DNA from 3 places in the Mesorhizobium sp. M4B.F.Ca.ET.058.02.1.1 genome. Region 3 is predicted to be linked to each of the others. Evidence: predicted binding sites of a transcription regulator. Region 3 holds the regulator's gene; each other region holds the start of a gene.
What was found. Region 3 encodes HrcA, which represses chaperone genes, less so after heat shock. Its sites were predicted from a motif close to GTTAGCACTCNCNNNNNGNGAGTGCTAAC; they were not measured.

Region 1 (6,502 bases), 2.6 Mb from region 3:
CGAGCCGATGGCGATGGCGATCATCTCGGCGGTGGCGACCAGCGCCAACTCGTCGCCGGTGACATGGCCTTCGGTGTAGAGCGCGCCGAGCAGCACCGGCTGAAGCCCGAGGATCAGCAGGCCGACCGAGCCGATCCACAGCGCCGAAGCGAGCTGCAGGCCGCTCGGATTGCCGACCAGCCAGTCGCCGCCGTCCGTCTCGCCGGCTTGTGTAACCAAAGGCGCCTCCTCAACGTCCTTGCCGCATCGCCAAAAAACTGACAATCTGTCAGCATTTCTGGAAACTGATAGTTAATCATGTTTCTTGTCAACCGGAATTTTGGACCTCTCGCGAGAGATCGGGCGCAATGAGCGAAGCAAGGCGATTGGCGACGGAGCCCAGGCGCAGGCCAAAGCAGGAGCGCAGCCGCGAGCGCATCGACGCGATCCTTTCGACGACCATGCGACTGATTGGCGAGAAAGGCATCGATGCCGTCACGATGAAGGAAGTGGGTGCGCTGGCCGGCGGACCGATCGCCACCGTCTATCACTATTTCCCCAACAAATCGGCGATCCTGGCGATGCTCTACGAGCGCTTCGCGGAGGAGAGTCGCGCGCGCTTCGGCGCCATCATCGCCGGGATCCGCGGGGTGGACGATGTGACGTCGGCCGCGGATCGACTGCTCGACGACTACTACAACCGCGTGGCGGCGGATCCGGCCATCCAGGACCTGCAGAACGCGATCCAGGCTGATAAGGCACTGCAGAACCTCGACATCGCCGAGACCAGGCAGCAGGCGAAAATGTTCTGCGACCATGTCGGTCCGATGCTTGAGCCGGAGCGGCGCGAGGCGTTCGGACGCGTGGTCTTTCTCATCTTCCAGCTTGCCGGCGGCGTGGTGCGGCTGGCGCTGACGCAGGACGAGGCCGAGAGCCGGCGGACGATCGATGACTACCGGTCGATCATTCACACGCAGTTGCGGTTGTTTCTTTGAGCGATCAGGCGTCCAGCTTCGGCCCCAGAATCTCCACCAGCCAGTCGACGAAAACCCGCACCCTTGGCGACAGCTGGCGGCTGCGCGGATAAAGGACCGAGATCGGCGTCGGCGTGGGCGGATTGTCCGGAAGCACCTCGACTAGCCGACCGGCCTCGATGTCAGCGGCAAAACGGCGGCGCGGCGCCTGGTAGAGGCCGAAACCCTGGAGCACCAGCGTGGCGGCCGTGTCGGAGTTGGAAACCGTAACCCGCGACGGCAGGACGATCTCGTGCACCTTGCCGTCGACGGTGAGTTCCAGCGGCATCACCTGCCCGGTGCGCGACGAGACGAAGCCGATCATCACATGGCCGGCCAGCTCGTCCAGGTCACGCGGCAGGCCGTGGCGCTCGACATAGTCGGAGCTGGCGAGCGTCGCCTCGCGCGCCGTGCCGATTCGGCGCGCGATCATGTCGCTGTCCGGCAGCGTGCCGGCGCGCACCACGCAGTCGACGCCCTCGCGCACGAGATCGACGAGGCGGTCGCCCTCGCCGATATGCAAGCTGAGCCCAGGATAGCGGGCGAGCAGCGCCGGCAGTTCCGGGATGACGACGGTACGAGCCAGGTTGCCGTTGATGTCGATGCTGAGCCGTCCACGCACCTCATGCGCGCCGAAGCCGCCCTCGGCGTCCTCGATGTCGGCGAGGATGCCGATGCAGCGCTGGTAATAGGCGTCACCATCGAGAGTGGTCGTGACGTGGCGGGTGGTGCGCCTGAGCAGTTGCACGCCGAGCCGCTCCTCCAGCTGCTTGATCGCGGCGGTGGCGCTGGAGCGCGGCAGGCCGAGATCGGCGGCGGCAGCGGTGAAGCTGCGCCTTTCCACAACGCGGGTGAAGAGCCGCATGCTGTCGAACCTGTCCATCGGTGATTGTTCGCACAGGATGAATAGTGTTGGCAATCCGTGCCCGATTATATCGTCCAGCAAGGCGAGTATATGCATCTCCATCCAAAACAGAAGGAGTTCTCGCCATGACCACTCGCCCCATCGCCCTGATCACCGGCGGCAGCCGCGGCCTCGGCCGCAACACCGCGCTCCACCTCGCCCGCAAGGGTGTCGACGTCATCGTCACCTATCGCTCGCGCGCCGACGAAGCTGAGGCGGCTGTCGCCGAAATCGAGGCCGCCGGCGGCCGCGCCGCGGCGCTCCAACTCGATGCGGGAGCCGTCGCCACCTTCCCTGCCTTCGCCGCGGCATTGAAGAATACGCTTGAGGAAACCTGGCAGCGCGATCGCTTCGACTATCTCGTCAACAATGCCGGCACCGGCCTGCGCAAGATGATCGCCGAGACGACTGAGGAGGAATTCGACACGCTGATGAACACCCATCTCAAGGGCGTGTTCTTCCTCACCCAGGCGCTGCTGCCGCTGATCAACGATGGCGGCCGCATCATCAACATCTCCAGCGGGCTGGCCCGCTTCGCCGCTCCCGGCTCGTCGGCCTATGCGATGATGAAGGGCGGCATCGAGGTGTTCACGCGCTATCTCGCCAAGGAACTCGGCCAGCGCGGCATCGCCGCCAACACCGTGGCGCCGGGCGCGATCGCCACCGACTTCAACGGCGGTCATGTGCGCGACAATGCCGAGATCAACCGCATGGTGGCCGGCGTCACCGCGCTCGGCCGCGCCGGCGTGGCCGACGACATCGGCCCGATGATCGCCTCGCTGCTGTCGCAGGACAATCGCTGGGTCAACGCCCAGCGCATCGAGGTATCGGGCGGGATGAATATCTAGGTAACCTGGCGGATCAGCCCTTCGAAGCCGTCGGCGAGATTGGCATTGCCGGCGGCGACGAAGCTCGAAAGGCGCCTGGCTCGCCCGGGGGTCTTGTTGGCATCGAGCAGCACTGCCCTGCCCTCATGCATGACAAAATCGAATTTCCCGTAGTCGAAGCCAAGTTGGCGCCTTAGCGCGCGAAGCTCGTCGGGAACCGGAACAGGTTCGCGGCGGATCGTATCGTCGCCCTTGACGAGACTTTGCGGCGAGACGTGGCGGGTGCAGCGTTCGCGTTCGCCGCAAAACAGCCAGAAGCGGGCTCCAAAGCCGTCCGGCTCCGGTTCGGGAACGAATTTTTCCACCACCAGATCCTCGCGGTCGAACACCGTCGTCGGAACATCGGCAAGCGAGCCATGGACACGATAGCTGTCCAAGGCTTCGAGGCGGGGAAACGGCTCCGGCTTGCCGGCGCGTCGCGACCGCCGGTTCAGCGAGCGCTCGCGCGTCCCCAGGTTGTTCAGGCTGCTCTTCACGATGACGGGCCCCTGCCAACCGTCGCCCCTGCCGATCACGGCACCGCTGACGCGACGCTTGGAGATGTCGGTGGCGCCGATGTTGAGGCAGAAGGGAAAGGCGCGCGCGTATTCGACATATTCGGCCGGCGTCACGGTCGCGTCGACATGCAGTACCGCGATGTCGGCTTCCGGCCTGGCCGCCGTGCCGGCAAGGATCCGGACCGAATGGCCACGGCGCTTCAGCTCTTCCAGCAGGTCGAAGAGCATATACGGGCTGTCGCGGCGTAGCAGCAGCCCACGCCGGCTCTGAAACCGGTCGAACTCATGCGTGATGACCGCGATGCGTGCCATGCGCCCCATTGGCTTCTCGAGCGTCCTCGATTACTCGATCGAATACAATGCGCTAACCAACCCAGGGTTTGCATGACAGAGCACTGGAATGCAATTCGCAAACACTGGCAGTTGCTCGGCTCGCCGTTGCGGCCGCCGGCTCAGGTGGTCGAGGCCTATGAACGCGAGCTCGAGCTTGCGCAATCGCACGTCGTCATGCTCGGCGTGACACCGGAGCTCGCCGGACTTGGCGCCACAATGATTGCGGTCGACGAGTCCGCCGACATGATCGCCGGCATCTGGCCGGGCGACACCGATATGCGCAAGGCGGTGCGAGGCGACTGGTTCGACCTGCCGTTTCCCGGTGCGAGCATCGACGCGCTGATCGGCGATGGATGTCTCTCGGCGATCGGCGACGCCGAAGCAAGACGGGCGCTTTTTTCGGCGATCGCGAGCGTGCTCAAGGCCGACGGCCGCGCCGGCATAAGGCTTTACGCCTCTCCCGAAACCCCGGACGACCCGAAGGATGTCCGCGCCCTGGCGCTGGGCGGTGGCGTCTCGACCTTCCACGAGCTCAAATGGCGCGTGGCCATGACCGCAATCAGCGGCGTGCCCGACTACATCATACCGGTGACGAGAATCTTCGAACAATTTGAAGCGATTTTCCCCGATCGCGTGGAGCTTTCGGCGCGCACCGGATGGGACCTGCCGGTCATCGGCACCATCGACGTCTACCGCAACTCTTCGGCTATCTACAGCTTCGCCCCGGCTGACGCGGTGATTGGCGAGGCGCATGCGTTCTTCGACAATGTCGGCGTCGTTCCGACCGGCACCTACGGGCTCGCCGAACGTTGCCCGCTGCTGGCGCTGCGCTCGCCAAGGCGCTAAGGGGCACCTATGAAATTCCTTCGCGATCCCATCAGCGAAAGACCGCGTTCCTGATGCGAATCCAGGCCGGGAAAAATTTCGCGCGGTTCGTTCCTTGCGCGCGCCTTGACTCTCGAAACCCTCCGGCCTATCTCAGCGCCACGTTAGCACTCGCCTTGCGTGAGTGCTAACTCATATCCGGCCTCGCCGGATGGAGGAACAGTTCTCACCGTTCTCATCGAGGAAGACACTTATGGCAAAGTCCAAGTTCCGCCCGCTTCATGACCGCGTGGTCGTTCGCCGGGTCGAATCCGAATCCAAGACCGCCGGCGGGATCATCATCCCGGATACGGCGAAGGAGAAGCCGCAGGAGGGCGAGATCATCGCCGTCGGCTCCGGCGCTCGCGACGAAGCCGGCAAGCTCGTGCCGCTCGACGTCAAGGCCGGCGACCGCATCCTGTTCGGCAAGTGGTCCGGCACCGAAGTCAAGCTCAATGGCGAAGACCTTCTGATCATGAAGGAATCCGACATCATGGGCATCATCGGCTGAACATCGGCCTCACCGTCAACTGAATCTTGAATCTGCGGGTTCGCCCCGAACCCCTGCCAGGAGCTTACAATGGCTGCAAAAGACGTAAAATTCTCCCGTGATGCCCGCGAGCGCATGCTGCGCGGCGTCAACATCCTCGCCGACGCGGTGAAGGTGACGCTGGGCCCCAAGGGCCGCAACGTCGTCATCGACAAGTCGTTCGGCGCCCCGCGCATCACCAAGGACGGCGTCACCGTCGCCAAGGAGATCGAACTTGAGGACAAGTTCGAGAACATGGGCGCGCAGATGGTCCGCGAAGTCGCTTCGAAGACCAACGACATCGCCGGCGACGGCACCACGACCGCGACCGTTCTCGCCCAGGCGATCGTCCAGGAAGGCCACAAGGCGGTTGCCGCCGGCATGAACCCGATGGACCTGAAGCGCGGCATCGACCTCGCCGTGACCGAAGTCGTCGTCGCTCTCGGCAAGGCCGCCAAGAAGATCAAGACCTCCGAGGAAGTCGCTCAGGTCGGCACGATCTCGGCCAATGGCGACGAGTCGGTCGGCGCCATGATCGCGGAAGCGATGCAGAAGGTCGGCAACGAAGGCGTCATCACCGTCGAGGAAGCCAAGACCGCCGAGACCGAGCTGGAAGTCGTCGAAGGCATGCAGTTCGACCGCGGCTACCTGTCGCCCTACTTCGTCACCAACGCCGACAAGATGGTCGCCGATCTGGAAGACGCCTACATTCTCCTCCACGAGAAGAAGCTCTCCAACCTGCAGGCCATGCTGCCGGTGCTCGAGGCTGTCGTGCAGACCTCGAAGCCGCTGCTCATCATCTCGGAAGACGTCGAAGGCGAGGCGCTGGCCACGCTGGTCGTCAACAAGCTGCGCGGTGGCCTGAAGATCGCCGCCGTCAAGGCTCCGGGCTTCGGTGACCGCCGCAAGGCCATGCTGGAAGACATCGCCATCCTCACCGGTGGCCAGGTCATCTCGGAAGATCTCGGCATCAAGCTTGAGAATGTCGGCCTCAACATGCTCGGCCGCGCCAAGAAGGTGTCGATCTCCAAGGAGAACACCACCATCGTCGACGGCGCCGGCAAGAAGGCAGAGATCCAGGGCCGCGTCGCCCAGATCAAGCAGCAGATCGAGGAGACCACCTCGGACTACGACAAGGAGAAGCTGCAGGAGCGTCTGGCCAAGCTCGCAGGCGGCGTCGCGGTGATCCGCGTCGGCGGCGCGACCGAGGTCGAGGTCAAGGAAAAGAAGGACCGCGTTGATGACGCCCTGAACGCGACCCGTGCGGCCGTGGAAGAAGGCATCGTTGCCGGCGGCGGCGTGGCCCTGCTGCGCGCTTCTGGCAATCTCAAGGCTACCGGCGCCAACTCCGACCAGGCCGCCGGCATCAACATCGTGCGTCGCGCGCTGCAGGCTCCGGCCCGCCAGATCGCGGCCAACGCCGGTGCTGAAGCCTCGATCGTTGCCGGCAAGATCCTCGACAACAAGGGCGCCACCTTCGGCTACAACGCCCAGAC
Region 2 (6,502 bases), 1.2 Mb from region 3:
ATGGCAGCCTAAATTAGAGGCGCAAACGAGCCTCCTCACCTGTACACGCCGATGTCTGCTTTTGTGATGCGGTTACGACCTCTCAACACGACCGCGATGAGGCGCGCCGCTAGCGCCGGTGGCCGCCAGACGGAACCACACAAATGCGGTGTTTTCGACCCCGCATTTGTAGTACTTTTTGCCCTCGCTAGATCTGGCTTCTCGCCGAAAGCGGTTCGAGGTTGAGGGCAATGCTTAGAGTCGTAGACAATCCCTTGACCGTTCTGTCGAACCGGGAGCGGATGATAGCGGCAAAGTTCGCTCAGGGGATGACATATCGTGAAATCGGCGAGATGTTCTTCATAGCGCCGGCCACGGTTCGGACCCATCTGTCGGCGATCTATCGGAAACTCGACGTTCGCTGCAAAGTGGCGCTCGCTGCGTTGCTTGCGGATCGCCGCCTCCAAGGACTCGACCAGTCACCATTCGAACGCCCTTCGACAGACCGGTGGGGGCCGCCTGTCGTCGCAGTTCTCCCGTTTGACAACCTCGGTGGAGAAGAACGGTGGACGCGTATCGCGGAAGGGTTGTCGGCGGACATCATCGTTGATCTCGCCCGTTACCCCGACTTGGGCGTGATAGCCCGCCAGACAATGCTCTCATACAAGGAGCGGCGCGATGATGTTCGATCCATCGGACGAGAGTTGAGTGCCGACTATGTGATGGAAGGAACCGTGCAAGCGGAGGGCCAGCGGGTACGCATCTGGGTGCAACTCGTCGACTCCCGCACAGGGGTCGATGTTTGGACAGCGCGTTATGATCGGTTTGCAGAAAACCTGTTTGCGATGCTGGACAGCGTGACCGAAAACGTCATCAATGTTCTTGCTACTTGCCACGGTCAACTCGCCAACCTGCGACGCGATGCAGTGCGTCGGAGGCCACCAACAAGTTTGCAAGCCTATGATTGCTACCTGCTTGGCCTTGAGCAGAAGCACCTTTTCACCCGAGCTTCGAACAAGGAAGGGATACGGCTACTGACGCGTGCAGTCGAGCTTGATCCGGGTCTTGCAAGAGCCTGGACCGCGCTGGCTCTTGCGCATGCTGTGGACGCTTGCAACGGGTTTTCCGATGATGTTTCTGTCTCGATTGAGAGCTGGAGCGCATGTGTCAAGCAAGCTTTGGCCCTCGATCCGGCCGATATTTACGCAAGAATAATGCTCGCTGATCTTCGGGCTTTGCAGGGCGACATCGACGCTGCTGTCGAAGAACATGACCGAGTGTTGGCGTCGTCCCCAAATAACGCTGACATACTTGCCTTGCTTGCAGGAAGCTTGGCTCTGGTTGGGAGCGATGCCAAGCATGGCTACGAATTGGCCAAGCGAGCGATCCGGCTAAATCCTAATGTTCCGTGGTACTTTGGAATGTTGGGGCGCTGCTGCTTTGTCCTTGGCCTGTACCGGGAATCGTTGGTTGGGCTGCGTCGGTCCCCGTCCGACTCGCCTGCCACGCTTCTGTTCTTTGCAATGGCTCATGCGATGCTTGGTGAAACCATGCGGGCCACCAAGATGGCTGCGCGACTGAAGGACGAGTTCCCGAGCTTCACTCCCGAATTGTTCATCAACACGTACCCGGTCACCAATCCAGCGGCCATTGCCGCAATCAGAGAGGGCTCTCGGCGTGCGGGTCTATCGTAACTTCTTTCCGTTTCTGAGGCCGGCAGCTTTCCTGAGCCAGCAGCCTTAGCACAAGCGGCGAATGACCGCTCAAAGGCGCGAAGTTGCCCTCCACAATATGGGGCCGGAGCGTCGATGTCCGATGGTGGGGATGCCCGAGCACCACAATGCTGCGCAATGACGTTAGATCACGGCTCTCATCCACGCCAGGAAAGGGCTCCACCACCCCGTCGGACCGTGCTGCATCCAGACGACATAAAAGCTGTAGCCCGGCAGAGACATTGGATGCGCCTTGGTGAGGGAGCCGTTTTCCAGTTCGCGGCCGACCACGACACTTAAAATCGCAATGGCTAGCCCGGCGACAACCGCTTCGATCGCATGCAGTTCCTCGCAAAAGTTCAAATCCCAGGCTTGTCCGGGGATCGGCTAGCACTAGCTCGTTGAACGGGTAGCTTCTGGGCTCGGCATGGTGTCCGTAAGTTTGCGAGCGGCCAAAAACATTATCGTGTACGCGGTTTTCCGCCGGTCCCAACCCGCAGCCGCGGTTCTGTCCAACAAATCGTCTAGAACCGGGTCGAGCGCGACCTTCAGTTCCGCTTCGTAGTTCAGATCGGTGGCCGCGTGTGACGGCGGCGGAATCACGTTGAAGTTCGTCACGTTCATGGCTCTATCCATTTGTCAGGTGCCCGCGCCTCATGGGCGCGGACACCGCCGTTTCTCGTCAGAAATCCATGCCGCCACTCGGCATTGCCGGCACCGCGGGTTCCTTCTTCGGCTTCTCGGCAACCATCGCTTCCGTCGTCACCAACAGGCCGGCAACCGATGCCGCATCCTGAAGTGCGGTCCGCACCACCTTCACCGGATCGATGACGCCCTCGTTGTAGAGGTCGCCAAACGCGTTGGTCTGTGCGTTCCAGCCCCAGCCGAATTCCGGCCTCTCGCGTAGCTTGCCTACGATGATCGATCCTTCCGCGCCGGCATTCTCGGCGATCTGTCGCACGGGCGCTTCGATCGCGCGGCGCACGATCTCGACACCGTGCTTCTGGTCCTCATTCTCGGCCTGAACCCTGTCCAGTGCCTTGGCCGCACGCAGAAGCGCCACGCCGCCACCCGGTAATACGCCTTCCTCGACCGCAGCGCGCGTCGCATGCATGGCATCGTCTACGCGGTCCTTGCGCTCCTTGACCTCGACCTCGGTCGAGCCGCCGACCCGGATGACGGCGACACCGCCGGCGAGCTTGGCTAGCCGCTCCTGCAGCTTTTCCTTATCGTAATTGGAGGTCGTCTCCTCAATCTGCGCCTTGATCTGGCTAGCGCGGCTCTGGATTTCGCTCTTCGAGCCGGCCCCGTCGACGATGGTGGTGTTCTCCTTTTCGATCACCACCTTCTTGGCGCGGCCGAGCATCGCCAGCGTGACATTCTCAAGCTTGATGCCAAGATCTTCCGAGATCGCGGTCCCGCCGGTGAGGATGGCAATATCCTCCAGCATCGCCTTGCGACGATCCCCAAAGCCGGGCGCCTTGACGGCAGCGACCTTCAGGCCACCGCGCAGCTTGTTGACGACCAGTGTCGCCAACGCTTCGCCCTCCACATCCTCGGCGATGATCAGCAGCGGCTTGGATGACTGAACGACAGCCTCCAGCACCGGGAGCAGTGCCTGCAGATTAGACAGCTTCTTTTCGTGGATAAGCACATAGGGCTCTTCCAACTCGACACGCATCTTGTCCTGGTTGGTGATAAAATACGGGCTGAGATAGCCACGGTCGAACTGCATGCCTTCGACGACTTCGAGTTCGGTCTCGGCGGTCTTGGCTTCCTCGACCGTGATGACGCCCTCATTGCCGACCTTTTGCATGGCTTCCGCAAGGAAGCGGCCGATCTCGGCGTCGCCATTAGCCGATATCGTACCAACCTGGGCGATCTCGTCATTTTTGGTGATCTTGCGGGCATTGGTCTTCAGCTCAACCACGATGGCTTCGACGGCCTTGTCGATGCCGCGCTTCAGGTCCATCGGGTTCATGCCCGATGCAACCGCCTTGGCGCCTTCGCGAACGATCGCCTGGGCAAGCACGGTCGCGGTGGTGGTGCCGTCGCCGGCGATGTCGTTGGTTTTCGAGGCAACCTCGCGGACCATCTGCGCGCCCATGTTCTCGAACTTGTCCTCAAGCTCGATTTCCTTGGCGACGGTGACGCCGTCCTTAGTGATGCGCGGGGCGCCGAACGACTTGTCGATGACGACGTTGCGGCCCTTGGGGCCGAGGGTCACCTTCACCGCGTCCGCGAGGATGTTGACGCCGCGCAGCAAGCGCTCGCGGGCATCGGAATGAAATTTGACTTCCTTGGCAGCCATTGGATCACTCCTTGTCTGGGCAGTTTTCATTGACTTGATTGAGGGTTCTATCGAAGCCCCGGTCAGGCGGCCTTCTTGACCGCCGCAGCATTCTCGATCACGCCCATCACGTCGCTTTCCTTCATGATGAGCAGGTCCTCGCCGTTGAGCTTGATTTCAGTGCCGGACCACTTGCCGAACAGAATGCGATCGCCCGCCTTGACGTCGAGAGGCGTGAGCTTGCCGCTCTCATCTCGCGAACCAGGTCCGATGGCGATGACCTCGCCCTCCTGCGGCTTCTCCTTGGCGGTGTCGGGGATGATGATGCCACCGGCCGTTTTTTCATCGGCCTCGACGCGGCGGACCAGGATACGGTCATGCAATGGACGGAACGCCATATCGTTCTCCTTCTGGACAAACAGATTTTTGAGGTTCTTCCACACCGGACCGGCAATATCGGATCGGTGCGGGGTGCGGCGACCCCTCGCGGGCATCGCGCGCATATCGAGCTAGTTCTGCGACTTTTCGGTTTCAAGAGGTTCGGCAGAATTTTTTGGCACTCGCACCAATCGAGTGCTAGTGCCATGAAAACATGTGGCTAATTTGGATTACAGCCGCGCATTCCCGCTTGAATTTTCCCGACGAAGGAACAAGATAATCCAAGCCTTCGCCGCCGGCGATGGCGTCAAACCGGAGTCTGACAAAGGAGCTTTTGGAAAGACGGAGGACCACGATGGACCGACACAATCCCAAGCCGATCAACCTTTCTCTTGTTCCCGAAACATCCGACCTCGCGCTCGACCGTTTGTTGTCGCCGGCGCGCCATTTCACCCATCCAGACGACGTCCTTAAGGAGGATACGCTCGACATTCAGGAGAAGCGGGCGATCCTCTCGTCCTGGGCCTCGGATGCCTGCGCGGTGGAATCCGTTCCGACGCTGCGCCGACCGCCGGGAGCCGAGCAGACGATCTCCTTCGATCAGATCATGGATGCCCTATGCCGGTTGGACAACGCAAACCGCCCGATCCCGGCTGAGAGTGGCCACAGGCACATGTCTGACCGCCTGGACGCCTGATGTCGCAAGTCAAGGAGACGCATATGGTCACTGCGGTCAGCAGGGAATTCCGCCTGCAGATGGAAGGCTACGGCCTGACCACGGCCGAAATCCACTACCATTTTCCTGACCACCCGAGCCTGCTCCAGCTCTATGTCTGGCAGGAATACGATCTTGCGCCGAACTTCCCGGAGCTGAAAGGCTTTCTCGACTATTGGGAAAGCGAGCTGGACGGCGCGCTGCACTCCGTGCGCGTCGCCCACCACCGGCTGATCAAGCCGTCGGAATGGCGCGCCGTCGACGGGGTCATTGCCATCCAATGAAGCTCATCTCGGGCCGCAGGGCGCCGATCATCCGTGGTTGGCTTGACTTGCGAGGAGCGCGCGCTGCCGGCAGAACCAACCCAGCCCGCCTTGCCGCCCTGAGGAAGGCCTTGTGCGCATCGCGTGCGCTGCGCCATCCGTCCAGCGCGTCACGGCAGGCGCGCGCGGCAGCACGCCAACTCCCTCCGCGCGCCCAATGGGGCCACTGCTGGTCCAGGCATTCCAGTGCCTCGAAGCTGCTGGCGACCTTGCGCGAGGCGGGGGGGAAAACGAACGTCGTTCATCACTTCCTCCGTTTTTGATGTCTTTTGCCAGCAAGCAATCGCCCTGCTCGTAACGCCAAGACGTGGAGCTCTTGCCGCATCGGAGCGCTCAATCGTCCTCGTCGGCATCAAGGAGGTCGATCAGTTCGGCAACGCGCGTGCCCGGCAGCGGCCGTCCTTCGCCCATCAGCGCCTCGTCGCCGTTGAGCCAGCCCCAGGCCTCACGCAGTTCCTCGAACGAGGCGCCGGTGGACAGGATATCGGCGATGAGCGTTTCGTCGATCGGCCCAAGGACCGAGACAACGTCCTTACGTGTCATTACTCATCGTTTCCTCCGTCCATGCCCGGAAACGGACGCCACCACGGGCTTCTCAATGACGACCCCATCTGGGTCAAGGGCGTATGGCTAGCTGCTACAGGACATCGCATCCATGGGCTGGTCGCCCGGTCCCGATCCGCATCGGCAGGAAGCCTATCTGGCGGGGGCAATTTCTTCCTTGCCAACTCGCATCCCCAGCCAGCGCTCCAAGGACTGGCGCTTCGTCGTGGTTTCAGATGATCAGAGAGATCAGAGACCATGTCGCTCTCCGCTGTACTGATCCTTTTCGCGATCGACCGGATGCTGCGGCGGTACGGAGACCGTTGCTTCGAATTTCAGGCATCAGTTTCCAAAGAGTGGTCCGCGCCAATCTTCGGTCCTGTCATCCATGACGGTGCCACGGGGACATCCTCGATAACCCCGACCCTGCGAGCCCAAGTCGTAAAGGTTTTGTGTGCCGCCTCGACAGACTTCCCGCCGTCGTAAGCGGAACAGCACGTTTCAGATGCCGCGGCGTGAAGAAGGCCACGTCTTTCGACCGCCCATTCCTCAAGGAACTCTA
Region 3 (6,502 bases):
GGCCAGGAGATTGGCGACGACGCCCTTTTCCTTCGCGAACTTGTCGAGCCGCACCAGGGGGGTGTCGCCGATCGTCTCGGTGATCGAATTGAAGACGCGGCCGCGGCCGGGCACGCGCGCGGAGGTGACGGGCTTGTTCATTGTTTCGCTCCCAGGACAGGCAATTGCATCAGCGACAGAATAGGGCTTTCAGCCGCGCAAGATAGGCTGCCGGTCGAAAATATCCGAGTGGGGCGCGTGCTGAAAACGCTGCCGCCCCGGAATAGCATTTTCCGGATCGGCTTGTTTCCGGAATGGTTTGGCCGAAACGGAAGCGCGATGAGACGGGTGCTCTATTGCCTGGCCGCGATCGCCGCCGCCGCGCCGACCATGAAGCCGGCGGCCGTGCGGTTCAGCGCCTTCAGCGCGCGCGGCGACTTCAGAAACCAGCGCGCCTTCGCAGCGAGCGCCAGATAGGGCACCAGCACGACCAAGAGGACAATGACGGTGAGCGCGACGAGGATGCCATAGTCGGCCAGCGTGATCGTCTTCAGGTCGACGATGGTCGGCGTGATGGCGAGGTAGAAGATCATCGTCTTCGGATTGCCGAGCGTCACCGTGAGGCCGGCAAGGAAGGAGGCGACGAGCCCGCCCTTGCCCTTTCGCGCCTCGACAGTCTCCGGCGTGATGCCGCTGGTCCAGAAGCGCCAGCCGAGGAAAGCGAGATAGGCGACGCCGGCCCATTTGATGGCGAGAAAAACCATGCCGAAAGTCTGCGCGACGAAGGCAAGACCGAGCATGACGGCGGTGAGATAGGTGAGATCGCCGAGGATCAGGCCAAACGACATCGCCAGCGACGAACGGAAGCCGGAACCCAGCGCCCGCGCCACAAGCGCGGTGACGCCGGGGCCCGGAATGGCAGCGGCGATGCCGAGGGCGGCGCTGCAAGCGACAAATCCGGTGAGCGTCATGGCTTTCGGTCCAGATGAGTGCGCCTTGTCGCATACATCCGAATGGAATTGAATTTCCTGAGGACTGGATTCGATTGCACCAGATCTCGCCGGGTCAACCCGAGGCGGCCCCAACAGGATTCCCAGGCCGGCTCAATCAGGACCGGCCGTCGCCATAGGTGACGCGCCAGATGGTGCCGTTGCCGTCCTCGGTGAGGATCAGCGCGCCGTCCTTCGCGACAGTGACGCCGACCGGCCGGCCCCAGACATCGTCGTCGGAGATGACGAAGCCGGTGGCGAAATCCTCATACGCGCCGGTCGGCTTGCCATCCTCAAATTTCAGCCGCACCACCTTGTAGCCGGTGCGCACGCCGCGGTTCCAGGAGCCGTGCAGGGCGACGAAGGCATCGCCCTGATACTCGGCCGGGAAGCTCTTTTTGTCATAGAAGGCGATGCTGAGCGGCGCCGAATGCGCCTGCATCAGCACGTCGGGAACAGTGACCTTGCCAGCAAGGTCGGGGCGCGCGCCCTTGTGGCGCGGGTCCTCGTTGGCGCCGATGTAATACCAGGGCCAGCCATAGAAGCCGCCTTGCCTGACCGTCGTCGCATATTCGAATGGCACGTTGTCGCCGAGCCCGTCGCGCTCGTTGACGACGCACCAGAGCGCGCCTGTCTGAGGCTGCACCGTCATGCCGGAGCAGTTGCGCAGGCCGGTGGCGAAGCTGCGCCGGTTCCTGCCGTCCGGATCGAAGGCCAGAACGTCGGCGCGCCCTTCCTCCGGTCCCCAGCTCGCGCCGAGCGGTGCCGACGCCGCCCATTGCGCGAGCCCGCCTTCCGGCTCGGCGCCGATGTCCTCGGCGACGTTGGAGCCCGATCCGACCGATAGGTAGAGCGTCTTGCCATCAGGCGAAAAGATGATGTCGCGCGTCCAGTGATGGCTGGAGGGGATGTCCGGGACGATGGTTTCCGGCTTGCCCTGCGCCTTCAGGTCACCTTCGCGGTAGGCGAAGCGCACGACGCTGTTGCTGTTGGCGACATAGACCCATTGCGGCCTGTCGCCCGACGGGTAGAAGGCGATGCCATAGGGCCGGGTCAACCCTTCGGCGAAAATGGCTTGCTGCGCCGGCCTCGCGCCGCCCTCGGCGAGGCGATAGACGCGGATCTGGTTGGCCTTGCTGTCGGCGACAAACAGGTCGCCATTGGGTGCCACGCGTACGACGCGTGGATTGTCGATGCCGGAAGCAACGAGTTCGATGGAGAAGCCGGGCGGTAGAAGCGGCTTGACCCCTTCGGGACGATCGCCAACGCCCGGGCCGTTCGATGACGAGCGGGTGCGGTAGGGCGCCGGCAGGTCCTGCGGCTTGATCAGCCGGCGCACTCCCGGACGGTCGGCCTTCCAGTCGCCGAAAGCCTTGCTGCCGGTCAGCACCGGCTGGTCCGCAAGCGCTGCGGTGGCGACGAGCATGGCAGCTCCCGCAAGACTGGCAAACCGGATCATACCGTCCTCCAGGGTTGGTTTGGCCATGGGCAGTCAAGGCCAGGTACGGGACAAACGGAAAAATCAGACCGGCGTTCCGCAACGAAGGGGGCACAGGTGAACTTAAGGGTGGTAGTGGGTGCTCAGCTGCCTTCCGCATAGAAATCATCGTCCAGGCGCCTTTCCAACGCGACCAGATCGGCCGGCAGCGGCAGGCCCATGGCGCGCAATTCCTGCAACTTCTCGCGCAGCTGCTCCCGTATCTCGTGCTGGTCCTCGGGCTGGTTGACCATTTCCTCGAGCAGCAGGCTGATCTGGGCCTTGAGCGATTCCAGCGCCATTTTTCTTCTCCTCCACTGCCTAGGTGTACTGAGATCCGGTCAGGCCGGGTCGAAAATGGTGGTCTCCGAGAACCGGAGCGGAGCGTACTTGAAGTACGTGAGCACCGGAAGCGCGGGAGATCGCCATTTGCAGGCCGGCCTCACACCTAACGCAGCATGCGCGAAATGAGCTGCGCCGTATAGTCGACCATCGGCACGATGCGGGCATAGTTAAGCCGCGTCGGACCGATGACGCCGAGTGCGCCGACGACACGGGCGTCCTTGTCGCGATAGGGCGCCACGACCAGCGACGAGCCGGACAGCGAAAACAGCTTGTTTTCCGAGCCGATGAAGATGCGCACGCCGGGCCCTTCCTCGGCGAGGTCGAGCAGTTGCAGCAGCCCGTCCTGCGTCTCCAGATCCTCGAACAGATGGCGCAGCAATTCGATGTCGGCCTGGGCGGTGACGTTTTCGAGCAGGTTGGCGCGGCCGCGCACGATGAGCCGTGCCGGCAGGCCGCTTTCGGCGCCAGCCCAGACCGCCAGGCCCTTTTCGACCAGGTCCTGCGACAGCGTGTCGAGGGCGGCCCTGGTCTCGTCCTTGATGCGGGCGATCTCGACGCGCGCCTCGGCCAGTGTGCGGCCCCGGATATGGGCGTTGAGGAAGTTGGAGGCCTCGTGCAGCTGCGACACGGTGGTGCCGGCGGGCAGGTCGACGACGCGGTTCTCGACGTCGCCGTTCTGCGACACCAGCACGGCCAGCGCCTTGGTGGGTTCCAGCTGGATGAACTCGATGTGCTTCAGCGCCACCTCGTTTTTGGCGGCGAGCACCAGGCCGGCGCCGCGCGACATGCCCGACAGCATCTGGCTGGCCTCGGTCAGCATATGCTCCAGCGTGGCGCCCGAGCCGGAGGCGCGCACCTGCGCTTCGATGATGCGGCGCTCCTCGTCGGAGAGGTCGCCAAGCTCCATAAAGGCGTCGACGAAGAAGCGCAGGCCGGTCTGCGTCGGCAAACGGCCGGCCGAGATATGCGGGGCATAGATCAGGCCGAGATGCTCGAGATCGCTCATCACGTTGCGGATGGTGGCCGGCGACAGCGAAGAGGGCAGGATGCGCGACAGGCTGCGCGAGCCGACCGGCTCGCCATCCCTGAGATAGGATTCGACGATGCGCCGGAAGATATCGCGCGAGCGCATATCAAGCGACTGGAGCGCGGGCGACTGCGATGCCGGATCGACTGCCTTGGTCATTCGAGCCAAAACCTCCTGCTCAAATATAGACTTAGGCCGTGCCCGCGCAACCCGGTCCATTTTCCTTTGCGCCATGCGCCGCATGCGTCTACAAGCCGCCAACGAATCCTTGAAAACCAAAAGAAAGAAGAAAGAGGCCTCGATGCGCCCCTCCAAACGCCAAGCCGACGAAATGCGCGCCATCTCCTTCGAGCGCGGCGTCTCCAAGCACGCCGAGGGTTCGTGCCTCGTGAAGTTCGGCGACACGCATGTTCTGTGCACGGCAAGCCTGGAGGAAAAAGTGCCGGCCTGGATGCGCAATTCCGGCAAGGGCTGGGTGACGGCCGAGTACGGCATGCTGCCGCGTTCGACCGGCGAGCGCATGCGGCGCGAGGCTTCAACCGGCAAGCAGGGCGGCCGCACGCTGGAAATCCAGCGGCTGATCGGCCGTTCCTTGCGCGCCGTGGTCGACCTGCAGGCGTTGGGCGAGCAGCAGATCACTGTCGACTGCGACGTGATCCAGGCCGATGGCGGCACCCGTACCGCCTCGATCACCGGCGGCTGGGTGGCGCTCCATGACTGCCTGCGCTGGATGGAGGCGCGGCAGATGGCCAGCGTCGCCAAGGTGCTGAAGGACCATGTCGCGGCGATCTCCTGCGGCATCCATGACGGCCAGCCGGTCCTCGACCTCGACTATCTCGAGGATTCCTCGGCCGGCACCGACGCCAATTTCGTCATGACCGGCAAGGGCGGTATCGTCGAGATCCAGGGCACGGCGGAAGGCGAGCCGTTCTCGGAGGAGCAGTTCGCGTCGCTGATGGGCCTCGCCAAGAAAGGCATTTCGCGCTTGGTCAGCCTGCAGCAGATGGCGGTGGCGTAGGTTTCGAATGCCGAGCCTGGGCACCCCCCTCTGGCCTGCCGGCCATCTCCCCCTCAAGGGGGGAGATTGGATATACGGCCGGCCTTCGCCAATTATCGGCGGTGCAAGGGGTGCAGCGGCACGAGAACTGCCAATCTCCCCCTTGAGGGGGAGATGGCCGGCAGGCCAGAGGGGGGTGCCTCGTGACACCCTCGGCAATTTTGGAATCAGCGCTCTACGTCACCGACCTACACGCTGCCGAGCAATTCTATGCCGACGTGCTCGGCCTCGACCTGATCGGCAGGGTCGAAGGCCGCCACGTCTTCTTCCGCTGCGGGACGGGCGTGCTGCTGCTGTTCAACGCCGAGGCGACCAAGATCCCGCCGGCACCCGATGCCAGGCTGAAGGTGCCGCCGCATGGCACAGTGGGCGAGGGCCATCTTTGCTTTGCCGCGAGCGCGGAGGAGATTGCCGGTTGGCGCCAGCACCTCGCGGCGAAAGATGTCGCCATCGAAAGCGACTTCGAATGGCCGCAAGGCGGGCGCTCGATCTATTTTCGCGACCCTTCGGGCAATTCGATCGAATTCGCCGAGCCAAGGATCTGGGGCCTGTGATGCATTCTTTGAACGGACACAAGATCGTCGTTGCCAGCCACAATGAAGGCAAGCTGCGCGAGTTCGCCGACCTGATGGCGCCATTCGGCTTCGAGGCGAAATCGGCCAAGGAGTACGGCCTGCCCGAGCCGGACGAGACCGGCACGACGTTCGAGGAGAACGCCTACATCAAGGCATATGCCGCGGCCAAGGCCACCGGCCTGCCGGCGCTGTCCGACGATTCCGGCCTCTGCGTCGACGCGCTAGACGGCGCGCCCGGCGTCTACACCGCCAACTGGGCCGAGACGCCCGACGGCAGCCGCGACTTCGGCATGGCCATGCAGCGCACCGAGGTGGCGCTGCAGGAAGTCGGCGCGGCTGAAGCCGCGCAGCGCGCGGGCCGCTTCGTCGCTGTCATCTGCCTGGCGTTTCCCGACGGCGAGGCCGAATATTATCGCGGCGAGGCCGAAGGCACGCTGGTGTGGCCGCCGCGCGGCACGCTCGGCTTCGGCTACGATCCGGTGTTCCTGCCCAATGGTTTCGAAAAGACCTTCGGCGAGATGAGCGCCGAGCAAAAGCACGGCTGGAAGCCCGGCCAGCCGACGGCGCTGTCGCACCGCGCCCGCGCCTTCCAGAAATTCGCCAAAGCGCGGCTGGGCTCGGCCTGAGATGCTGCTCGACCGCGGCCCCGGCTTCGGCGTCTACATCCATTGGCCGTTCTGCGCGGCCAAATGCCCCTATTGCGACTTCAACAGCCATGTCCGCCACCAGCCGGTCGACCAGGAACGCTTTGCGCGCGCGTTCGAGGCGGAACTGGCGACGATGCGCGCCCGCACCGGGCCGCGCGAGGTGACCAGCATCTTCCTCGGCGGCGGCACACCGTCGCTAATGAAGCCGGAAACGGTGGCCACCGTGCTGGACGCCGTGGCAAGGAACTGGACGGTGCCCAGCGGCATCGAGGTGACGCTGGAGGCCAATCCCTCCTCGGTGGAGGCCGAACGCTTCCGCGGCTACCGAACGGCGGGCGTCAACCGGGTGTCGCTCGGCGTGCAGGCGCTGAACGACAAGGATCTGCGTTTCCTCGGCCGGCTGCAC

Region 1: groES (co-chaperone GroES) is a predicted target of HrcA. The motif match lies at 4,602-4,630, and genes of this name have one in related genera.
Region 2: EJ073_RS14525 (co-chaperone GroES) is a predicted target of HrcA. The motif match lies at 4,534-4,562, and genes of this name have one in related genera.

Annotation. Positions count from the first base shown of each region.
Region 1 is NZ_CP034450.1:1,483,591-1,490,092, forward strand. It holds gene EJ073_RS07380 (MFS transporter) at 1-219, opposite strand, end outside; gene EJ073_RS07385 (TetR/AcrR family transcriptional regulator) at 348-974, shown strand; gene EJ073_RS07390 (LysR family transcriptional regulator) at 979-1,875, opposite strand; gene EJ073_RS07395 (SDR family oxidoreductase) at 1,983-2,744, shown strand; gene EJ073_RS07400 (hypothetical protein) at 2,741-3,592, opposite strand; gene EJ073_RS07405 (class I SAM-dependent methyltransferase) at 3,665-4,459, shown strand; gene groES (co-chaperone GroES) at 4,692-4,988, shown strand; gene groL (chaperonin GroEL) at 5,058-6,502, shown strand, end outside.
Region 2 is NZ_CP034450.1:2,924,943-2,931,444, forward strand. It holds gene EJ073_RS14505 (LuxR C-terminal-related transcriptional regulator) at 255-1,673, shown strand; gene EJ073_RS14510 (hypothetical protein) at 1,836-2,054, opposite strand; gene EJ073_RS14515 (hypothetical protein) at 2,085-2,315, opposite strand; gene groL (chaperonin GroEL) at 2,374-4,002, opposite strand; gene EJ073_RS14525 (co-chaperone GroES) at 4,065-4,379, opposite strand; gene EJ073_RS14530 (hypothetical protein) at 4,715-5,056, shown strand; gene EJ073_RS14535 (usg protein) at 5,080-5,358, shown strand; gene EJ073_RS14540 (DUF982 domain-containing protein) at 5,342-5,584, opposite strand; gene EJ073_RS14545 (hypothetical protein) at 5,731-5,940, opposite strand; gene EJ073_RS14550 (DUF982 domain-containing protein) at 6,276-6,502, opposite strand, start outside.
Region 3 is NZ_CP034450.1:4,075,705-4,082,206, forward strand. It holds gene cysK (cysteine synthase A) at 1-141, opposite strand, end outside; gene EJ073_RS19980 (LysE family translocator) at 333-950, opposite strand; gene EJ073_RS19985 (sorbosone dehydrogenase family protein) at 1,087-2,427, opposite strand; gene EJ073_RS19990 (hypothetical protein) at 2,550-2,747, opposite strand; gene hrcA (heat-inducible transcriptional repressor HrcA) at 2,894-3,976, opposite strand; gene rph (ribonuclease PH) at 4,119-4,835, shown strand; gene EJ073_RS20010 (VOC family protein) at 5,018-5,428, shown strand; gene rdgB (RdgB/HAM1 family non-canonical purine NTP pyrophosphatase) at 5,428-6,075, shown strand; gene hemW (radical SAM family heme chaperone HemW) at 6,077-6,502, shown strand, end outside.